Regions from separate parts of the Arthrobacter tecti genome, predicted to be linked through region 1. Evidence: riboswitches for the same ligand, from Rfam matches in the RefSeq annotation. Region 1 holds a riboswitch; the other holds the start of a gene.
The links. Region 1 has a riboswitch for thiamine pyrophosphate ahead of thiC (phosphomethylpyrimidine synthase ThiC). Riboswitches for the same ligand answer to the same signal wherever they lie in the genome.
Positions count from the first base shown of each region.

Region 2: it holds a riboswitch for thiamine pyrophosphate, as region 1 does, so the genes downstream of both, ACX80C_RS01685 (bifunctional hydroxymethylpyrimidine kinase/phosphomethylpyrimidine kinase) here and thiC (phosphomethylpyrimidine synthase ThiC) in region 1, are expected to answer to the same signal.

Region 1 covers NZ_JBTNCT010000003.1:70,035-74,559, forward strand. Annotated here, with positions in the region: gene thiC (phosphomethylpyrimidine synthase ThiC) at 1-968, opposite strand, end outside; TPP riboswitch at 963-1,072, opposite strand; gene ACX80C_RS05010 (CPBP family glutamic-type intramembrane protease) at 1,134-1,949, shown strand; gene ACX80C_RS05015 (hypothetical protein) at 2,115-2,297, opposite strand; gene ACX80C_RS05020 (hypothetical protein) at 2,330-2,710, opposite strand; gene ACX80C_RS05025 (mechanosensitive ion channel family protein) at 2,859-4,061, shown strand; gene ACX80C_RS05030 (hypothetical protein) at 4,273-4,525, opposite strand, start outside.
Region 2 covers NZ_JBTNCT010000001.1:356,456-360,980, reverse strand. Annotated here, with positions in the region: gene ACX80C_RS01690 (Rne/Rng family ribonuclease) at 1-1,708, shown strand, start outside; TPP riboswitch at 1,812-1,929, shown strand; gene ACX80C_RS01685 (bifunctional hydroxymethylpyrimidine kinase/phosphomethylpyrimidine kinase) at 1,921-3,480, shown strand; gene rplU (50S ribosomal protein L21) at 3,634-3,942, shown strand; gene rpmA (50S ribosomal protein L27) at 4,000-4,260, shown strand; gene obgE (GTPase ObgE) at 4,393-4,525, shown strand, end outside.

The sequences.
Region 1 (4,525 bases):
GCGAAAATCTCGCACAGCTCGTCGAAGTGCGTGTACAGGAAGTTCTCCTGGTGATGTGCCAGGCACCATCCGGCCATGATCGAGCCGCCGCGGGATACGATCCCGGTGACCCGCTGTGCCGTCAGCGGGACGTAGCGCAGCAGGACGCCGGCGTGGATGGTCATGTAATCCACGCCCTGCTCGCACTGTTCAAGTACGGTGTCGCGGAAGATCTCCCAAGTGAGCTCGTTGGCTTCGCCGTTGACCTTCTCCAGCGCCTGGTAGATGGGCACGGTCCCGATCGGCACGGGGGAGTTCCGGATGATCCACTCGCGCGTGGTGTGGATGTCGTCCCCGGTGGAGAGGTCCATGACGGTGTCGGCACCCCACTGGGTGGCCCACTGCATCTTGCTGACCTCCTCGGCGATGGAGCTGGTGACCGCCGAGTTGCCGATGTTTGCGTTGATCTTCACGAGGAACGCCTTGCCGATGATCATCGGCTCGGACTCGGGGTGGTTAACGTTGTTCGGGATGATCGCCCTGCCCGCGGCCAGTTCGGAGCGCACCAGTTCAACATCGCAGTTCTCACGAAGCGCGACGAACCGCATCTCCTCGGTGATGATGCCAAGACGCGCGTAGTGCATCTGCGTGACGCGCTTGCCCTTGCGACCTCGCAGCGGTTTCGGACGAGCGCCCTTCCACTCAGCGGAGGCGCGGCCGCGGCGCACGGCCGATTTGCCGTCGTCGACCAGGTTGCGTTCGCGTCCGCGATACTTTTCGACGTCGTTGCGTCCCCGGATCCAGGGTTTCCGCAGTGGGGCCAGGCCAATGGTGGGATCGCTGCCCGGTCCGGCTGTCCGGTAGACCCGCAGCGGAGGGTTCGGCACGCCGTTGGGCGAATCGGCGAGGGCAATCTCCGTCACCGGCACGGCAAGGGCATGCTCCTGGTCGTAGACATGGGACAGCGAATGCGAATCTAGTGCGCTCAAAGGACTCCTACTTCCTTCGCCGGCATTACCCGGACAGGTTCAACGGTCGCAGGCTGCGTCAGCCTGATCTCAGCCCCTGCAATGGGACACCCGTGTGGATGGAAATGACACTAACATGGCACTGGCCGGCGAGCGCGCCGCCCGCATCAGGCGTAAGCTCGAAGCATGATTGAAACGGCGAGCATCGACGCCCGCCCCCGGGTGTTGCCGGTAATCTCTGCCGCCCTTGTTTCCGTGTCCGGGTTTACGATGTTCGCGCTGGAGCAGCGGCTGATCGGTTATGCCGTGCTCGTCGCGGCGCTGGTAGTGGCAAATTTCTCCGGCCGGGCGCTGTTCAAGGACCTCTCACTGCTGGCCATCGGGCTGGCGATCATCAGTGCCGTACCCATCACCACGGACATCAGCTTCAGCCACATGACCATCATGGGCGCCGCGATGATCCTCGCAGTGGCGGTGCCTTACCTGCTCTCGAGGTTCGTATTCAAGGACCACGCGATCCGCTTCCCCGTCCTTACCGGCCAGAAGTGGACCCGGACCGAGCGCTGGTACCTGCTCGCCGTCGTCGTTATCGGGTATTTCCTGCTGCCCGTCTACATGATCCCTACGGGTGTGTATGAAAACTGGCCCGCCGCGTCGGATGCGGACACCATCGCGCGGCTGTTCCTCGGGACCAACGTCCTGGGCATCTGGGATGAGCTGTTCTTCATCTGCACGGCGTTCACGCTGCTGCGGCGCCACCTGCCGGACTGGCAGGCGAATATGTTGCAGGCGGTCCTGTTTACGTCCTTCCTGTGGGAGCTCGGTTTCCACGCTTGGGGGCCGTTCCTGATCTACCCGTTCGCGCTGATTCAGGCCTGGATCTTCTCGAAGACGAAGTCGCTCAGTTACATCGTCAGCGTGCACCTGCTCTTCGACTTTGTGCTGTTCCTTGTACTGCTGCACGCGCACAACCGCGAGTGGTTCGCGATCTTCCTGTACTAGTCTGGGTGGCCGCCGCAGCTTCGCAACGGATTCGTTGTCTTTCTGCGAACGGGGTTGGGCCGAACCTGCATCCGGAGCAGGTAAACAACGGATCCGCCGGTTACCCGCGAACGAGCGCGACGACGCTGCGCCTCCAGACCTCTCGGTGGGGCGTAGCAACCCTGATTAAAGCGGCTTCTCAGCGAGCTCCCTCACCCATTCAGGGGTGGGCTTGTTCAACTTGCTGTCCGTGGTGACTCGAAGTCGGGCGGCGAGGATCTGAACCTGCTCATCTTCCTGCGTCTTCGCGGCCTTTTGCGCAGTGCGCTTAGCCGCCTTCGCCTTACGGTCGTGAAGCGTGTCGCTCATGGTTGACCTCCTCTGCCGTTGCAGTTGTAACATCATTGTCTCCTACGCCCGCGCCATCGTCCACGGTTGGGCGGGTCGAGGATGATTTGCCACGCCGTCTGGAGCATCTCGGACTCCTCCTTTCCAGCCAGGTCGCTCTTTGCCAAGTGACCAAGCACCGCGAGTCCATGCTTCTTGCGCGCAGTGTTCTCGGAGGTGATGCAATCCAGCGCCCATTGGGCGCGGTGCCACCATTCAGAGCGCTGCTCCGATTCGCGGCGATGCAACAAGTTCTTATGCGCGAAATAAGCGGTAATGAGGGCGGCGGCCAGTATGGCCAACGGGCCGAAATCCGCCACGATCTCCCACCACTCGGTGCTGCTGGGCACAACGTCGACCGCAGAAGGCTCTGGCGTCCGCTCTGTGTCTCTCATAGTTGCCAACCTATCCGTGGCGGGCGACATTCCGGACTGCAGGCCGCGCAGGTGCGGGCGGTTAGGTTCGGCTCGCCAAGTGAATTGTCTCTCAGACGATTGGCGCCCGGTTGGACGTACCCCCGGGTGCTTCTGAGACGGTAGAACCATGGACTTTCTTGAGGCGATTGCTCCCATCCTTGCCACCGCGGGCGCGGTGCTTGCCGCCGTCGTACTGGGCTGGATCCTGCGCAAGGTCGCCACGCGCGCCCTGCGCAAGGTCCCCAAAATCCAGGAAGTGACGCGGAAGGCACGGGGTCCGCTGCAGGCGGTGCTCGCCGTCCTGGGCATCCGGATTGCGCTCGGCGCAACCGCGAGGGATACCCCGTGGTTCCCGCCGGTTGACTACGTGCTGGTCCTGGCGCTGATCTTCGCGCTGGCGTGGCTGCTGGTGGCCGTGCTTTCGATCATCGAAACGGTGGTGCTCCGGCATTACGAGAACTCGTCCAAGGATTATCGGCGCGGCCAGCGGCTCAAGACGCAGATCATGCTTGCACGGCGCGTGGCCGTGGCCGTGATCATCACGCTGGCGCTGGCGAGTGTGCTGTTGACGATCGATGAGGTGCGGGCGCTCGGCGCCGGCATTCTCGCCTCCGCAGGCCTGATTTCGATCGTGGCCGGCCTGGCGGTACAGAGTTCACTGAGCAACGTCTTCGCCGGTGTGCAGTTGGCGTTCACAGATGCCATCCGGGTGGACGACGTCGTGCTCGTCGAGGGCGAGATGGGCACCATCGAGGAGATCACCATGACCTACGTGGTGGTTCAGGCCTGGGATGAGCGGCGCCTCATTCTGCCGTCCACGTACTTCACGTCGACGCCGTTCGAGAACTGGACGCGGCGCCGCTCCGAGCTGCTGGGCACCGTGGAACTGGACCTTGACTGGCGTGTGCCGATTGAGCAGATGCGCAGCCATCTCCGCGAGATCCTCGACGCCTCCGACCTCTGGGACGGCCGCACCGGCACCCTCCAGATCACTCAGGCCACCGACGGCGTTGTGCGCGCGCGGATCCTCGTCAGCGCAGCAGACAGCGGTGCTATCTGGGACTTGCAGTGCCTTGTCCGCGAGAAGATGGTGGGCTTCATCCAGACCCGGTTCCCGGACGCTTTGCCGCGCCAGCGCTGGGAGGCGGTGACGGCGTCGTCGTCATATTCTTCCTCGGCTCCCCACACCGCGAACGACGACGGCGCCGGCCACCAACCGCGCGACGGGCGCCTCTTCACCGGTTCACCGGAAGCGGAGCGCCGTCGTGAGAATTTCAGCGGCCCGGGTGAGGACGTGCTCGACGAGCGGGAGGCCGGAAAGGCGTCCTGAGCCTCGTGGCGCCCGCCCGTGGCCGGGACCAGATGCGGCTCGAGCCGGTGCGTTGCATTGCGCATCCGGACCGCCGGAATAGAAACTGCCCGTAGGTTCAGGAACGCCGGTTCGAACCGGCAGCCCTGAACGCGCGGGCAGTTTCTACGCTGGACGGCTGGCCGGCTGGCCGGGCCCGACGACAACCGGCATGGTCGCAGGGTGCGCCCTGCTACGGAGTGTCCGCCACGATCCAATGCTCTGTTTGGCGGCATGTCTCCGGGAGGATTGCCTCCGGCAGTCCTCCTGGCGCGATTCCGCCTCCGAGGCGAATGGTGTCTCCCGGCGCGTACGTGCCCGAGGGCAACCGGAGCTCTCCATCCGCCCAGGACGTTTTGGTGCTCGGGAAGACGGGGAGTATTTCCGAGCCGCGTTCGTCCACAACGTACAGGCATCCGTCTTCCAGTGTCAGGGTCCCGGTGAGC
Region 2 (4,525 bases), on a different contig from region 1:
CCTGGACGGACAGCCACGGCGGATCGAGCTTGCGCTGAAGTCGGGGGACTCGGTGCTCGTTCAGGTCACCAAGGATCCCGTCGGACATAAGGGTGCCCGGCTGACCAGCCAGATCTCATTGCCGGGCCGGTACCTGGTGTATGTACCGGGCGGTTCAATGACGGGTATCTCGCGGAAACTCCCGGATGTCGAGCGCAATCGCCTCAAGCGGATCCTGAAGGACCGGCTCCCGGAGAACGCCGGAGTCATTGTGCGCACCGCCGCCGAAGGGGCCAGCGAAGAGGAACTCACCCACGACATCAACCGGCTCAGGTCCCAGTGGGAGACGATCGAGGGTAAGGCATCGTCAACCAAGACGCTTGCCCCGGAGCTGCTCTATGGGGAACCGGACCTGACAATCAAGGTTGTCCGCGATGTCTTCAACGAGGACTTCTCGAAACTCATTGTTTCCGGCGAGGAAGCATGGGACACCATCGAGGCATACGTCATGTACGTGGCTCCGGATCTGGTTGGCCGACTTGAGAAGTGGACCCAGAACGAGGACATCTTCGCCGCACGCCGGATCGATGAGCAGATCCATAAGGCACTGGAGCGCAAGGTGTTCCTGCCCTCGGGCGGATCGCTGGTCATCGACCGGACAGAGGCTATGACCGTTGTGGATGTGAACACCGGCAAGTTCACCGGCAGCGGCGGCAACCTCGAAGAGACTGTCACCAAGAACAACCTCGAGGCAGCCGAAGAGGTTGTCCGGCAGCTTCGTCTCCGGGACATCGGCGGCATCATCGTCATCGACTTCATCGATATGGTCCTCGAAGCGAACCGCGATCTGGTGCTGCGGCGACTGGTCGAGTGCCTCGGCAGGGACCGCACCAAGCATCAGGTAGCCGAGGTTACCTCGCTCGGGCTCGTACAGATGACGCGTAAGCGGATGGGCACCGGTCTCCTCGAGGTCTTCGGTGAGAACTGTGAGCACTGCGCCGGCCGCGGCGTTGTCACGCACGATGAGCCGGTGGAACACCGCCGTCACGCTGTGTCTTCGGAGAATCACCAGCAGCACCTGCGCCAGGAAAAGATGTCCCGCAGCGAACGGAAGCGGAACCGCGTCAGGAACCAGCCGCAGGAGGAGCAGCCGCAGCCTGCCGAGCCAAAGGCCGACGACGGCGAACGCCAGGCACGTGCAGAAGCCGCACGTGCCGCGCTGGCAAACATTGCTGCTGCTACTCACGCCGCGCACGAACATGAGCACGAGCATGAGGGGCACAACGAACCGGCGGCGGCATCGAGCGCCGTGCTCACGATCAACGGTGAGAAGGTAAGCCTCCCACGGGCGGAATCGGCGCCTGGCTCCACCAGGGAAGAGCCGCGACTGACGCTGGAAAGCCTCACGGAAGCCTTCAACCGGTACCCATCGGCCGAATCCGTGGCTCGGCCGGAGACATCAGCTGAGGCTCCCCGTGGCGAGGACCAGACCGCTGCTCCGGCACAGGAAGAACAGCCCGGTTCCCGCGGGCGCCGCGCCCGGCGCCACCGTTCGGCCAGCAGCGCTCAGGGCTCTGCCTCGGACGCCACGATCGAACGCCGGGCAGGAGAGTCCAACAGTGCAGCGGGCACGCAGTACGTGGCCAAGGTGCAAAGGGACGCACCCAAAGCACCCCCGGCGGAGGAGCCGATGATCCTTGGAGTCGGAGTGCCTGCTTCCGACCTCTAAGTCTCACAGCAGCCGCTACAGGGCGCGCCGTCCCGGAAGGGAAGGCGTGCCCTGCGTCGTCTACAGGCAGGGCGGCGCCCCCTCCAGCCTGCGGTAGGGTAGACGCAGTGACACGCGGTGCCGGCATCTGCCGGCTGAGATGAAACGCGTTGAACCTGATCTAGAGATGGCCGCCGTCCGGTGGTCCTTGGCCTAGCGGAGGGATGTCGCGAATGAGTATTCGCACGCTCGTGCAGCACACAGAAGATTTTCAGTCCACCGTGCCCGGGGTACGGACCGTTCCCCGGGTGCTCAGCATCGCGGGTACCGATCCCACCGGCGGTGCAGGGATCCAGGCGGACCTCAAGAGCATCGGCGCCCACGGCGGGTACGGCATGGCGGCCGTCACTTCCCTCGTGGCGCAGAACACCCGGGGCGTCCGCTGTGTGCACACCCCGCCGTCGTCGTTCCTTCGTGAGCAGCTCACTGCGGTCAGTGACGACGTCGTGATCGATGCCGTCAAAATCGGCATGCTGGGGGACACACAAACCATCCAGACAGTCCGGGAGTGGTTGCCGCGGGCGGGAAGCGCCGTCGTCGTTCTTGACCCAGTCATGGTCGCTACCAGCGGTGACCGGCTGTTGGCCACTGACGCGGAAGACGCGCTGCGGGCGTTGGTGCCGCTTGCTGCGCTGGTAACGCCGAATGTTCCTGAGCTCGCGGTGCTGCTGAGCGAACCGGTCGCGACAACGTGGGAAAACGCACTCGAGCAGGGAAAACGGCTTGCTGCCGCCACGGGCACGGTTGTGCTGGTGAAGGGTGGACACCTTGGGGGTTCGGACTGTCCGGACGCACTGGTAGAGCCCTCGGACGGCCCGCCGCTGGTGACGGAGGTTGGCGGTCCCCGGGTGGCAACGCGGAACACCCACGGCACCGGCTGCTCCCTGTCCGCCGCGCTGGCGACCGTACAGGTTCGTACCCAGGATTGGCACAAGTCGCTTGTCCTGGTGAAGGACTGGCTACGCGGTGCCCTGGAACACGCGGACGAGCTCGAGGTAGGCCAGGGCAACGGGCCGATTCACCACTTCCACGCAATGGGGGCCCCTGAGACAACCGATCCCAGACCCTTCAGTGAGCGGGCCTGGGAGCTCACCGCGCAACACCGCGCGGCCATCGGGACGCTGGGGTTCGTGACATCGCTGGGAGACGGAACGCTGCCTGCGGACCAGTTCGCCTACTACCTCGCGCAGGATGCGCTGTATTTGCGGGACTATTCGCGGGTATTAGCCCGCGCCAGCTCCCTCGCTCCCACCGAGGCCGAGCAACTGTTCTGGGCAAGCGGGGCGAAGAACTGCCTTGAAGTGGAGTCCGAGCTGCACCGGACCTGGCTGGCCGGTAGCGAGACCATGCCCGAACAGGGCCCGGTCACCAAGGCGTATGTAGACCACCTCCTCGCGGCATCCGTCAATGGGAGCTACCCGGTTGTGGTCGCCGCTGTGCTTCCCTGCTACTGGCTGTATGCGCACGTGGGCAATACGCTCCACGCGCAATGGACTGCGGCGGGAGCCGGGCGGGAGCACGCCTACGCAACCTGGATGGAAACCTACGCCGACCCGGCTTTTGCCGAGGCCACATCGCAGGCAATCGCCTACGCGGATGCGGCCTTCGCCGGTGCTTCCGGGCTCGATCGGCGTGCCATGCTGGCCGCTTTCGAAGCCTCCGCCTGGTACGAGCACGAGTTCTTCGACGCGCCGACTCGCCTTGATTTGCGGGAATCCGCGAAATTGCCGTAATCTTGATCTTCGGTGCAGGCGCCCTCGTATGACTATTTCCGGGCGCCAGGACACCGCAAGTGCACAAGCACCTCCGGCTACGCTCATTTTCAGCGTACGGTCCCGGAGACAGTATGCAAACAGTTTTGATCGTCGAGAGAAGTGAGTTCCCAAGTGGTGTACGCGATTGTCCGCGCAGGCGGCCGCCAAGAAAAGGTTTCCGTGGGAGACCTCGTTACCCTTGACCGCGTCCCCGGTGAGGCCGGCACCAGCTTCCAGCTGCCTGCTCTCCTTCTGGTCGACGGCGAAAAGGTAACGTCAGCAGCAAAAGACCTTGCAAAGGTCACTGTTACTGCCGAGATCGTGGAGAATCTCCGCGGTCCCAAGATTGTCATCCAGAAGTTCAAAAACAAGACCGGCTACAAGAAGCGCCAGGGCCACCGTTCAGAACTCACCAAGGTCAAGATCACGGGGATCAAGTAGCCGTTACCGGTTACTCATCCACTGGTTTTCAGTTTTAGTAGAAGGCAGGCATAACAGATGGCACACAAGAAGGGTGCGAGCTCCACTCGCAACGGTCGCGACTCCAACGCCCAGTACCTCGGCGTGAAGCGCTTCGGCGGTCAGGTCGTCAAGGCAGGCGAAATCATCGTCCGCCAGCGCGGAACCCACTTCCACCCCGGCGCCAACGTTGGACGCGGCGGGGATGACACGCTGTTCGCCCTCGAGGCCGGAGCCGTTGAATTCGGTACCCGCCGCGGGCGCCGCGTCGTCAACATCGTGGGTGCGGCAGCGGAGTAGTACCCGCAACCGCACACCGCGCGTGAGCACCAGCTCAGATTTATCGGTGGGGTGAGCCAGCAAGGCTCGCCCCACCTTCTTTTAAGCCGGATAGAATCGGCATCGATGTGACATTTTCAAGAGGAGTACACCGTGGCAAGCTTCGTTGACCGGGTGGTTCTGCATGTCTCCGGCGGTACCGGCGGACATGGCTGCGTCTCGGTCAAGCGGGAGAAATTCAAGCCACTGGGCGGTCCCGACGGCGGTAACGGCGGCGACGGCGGTG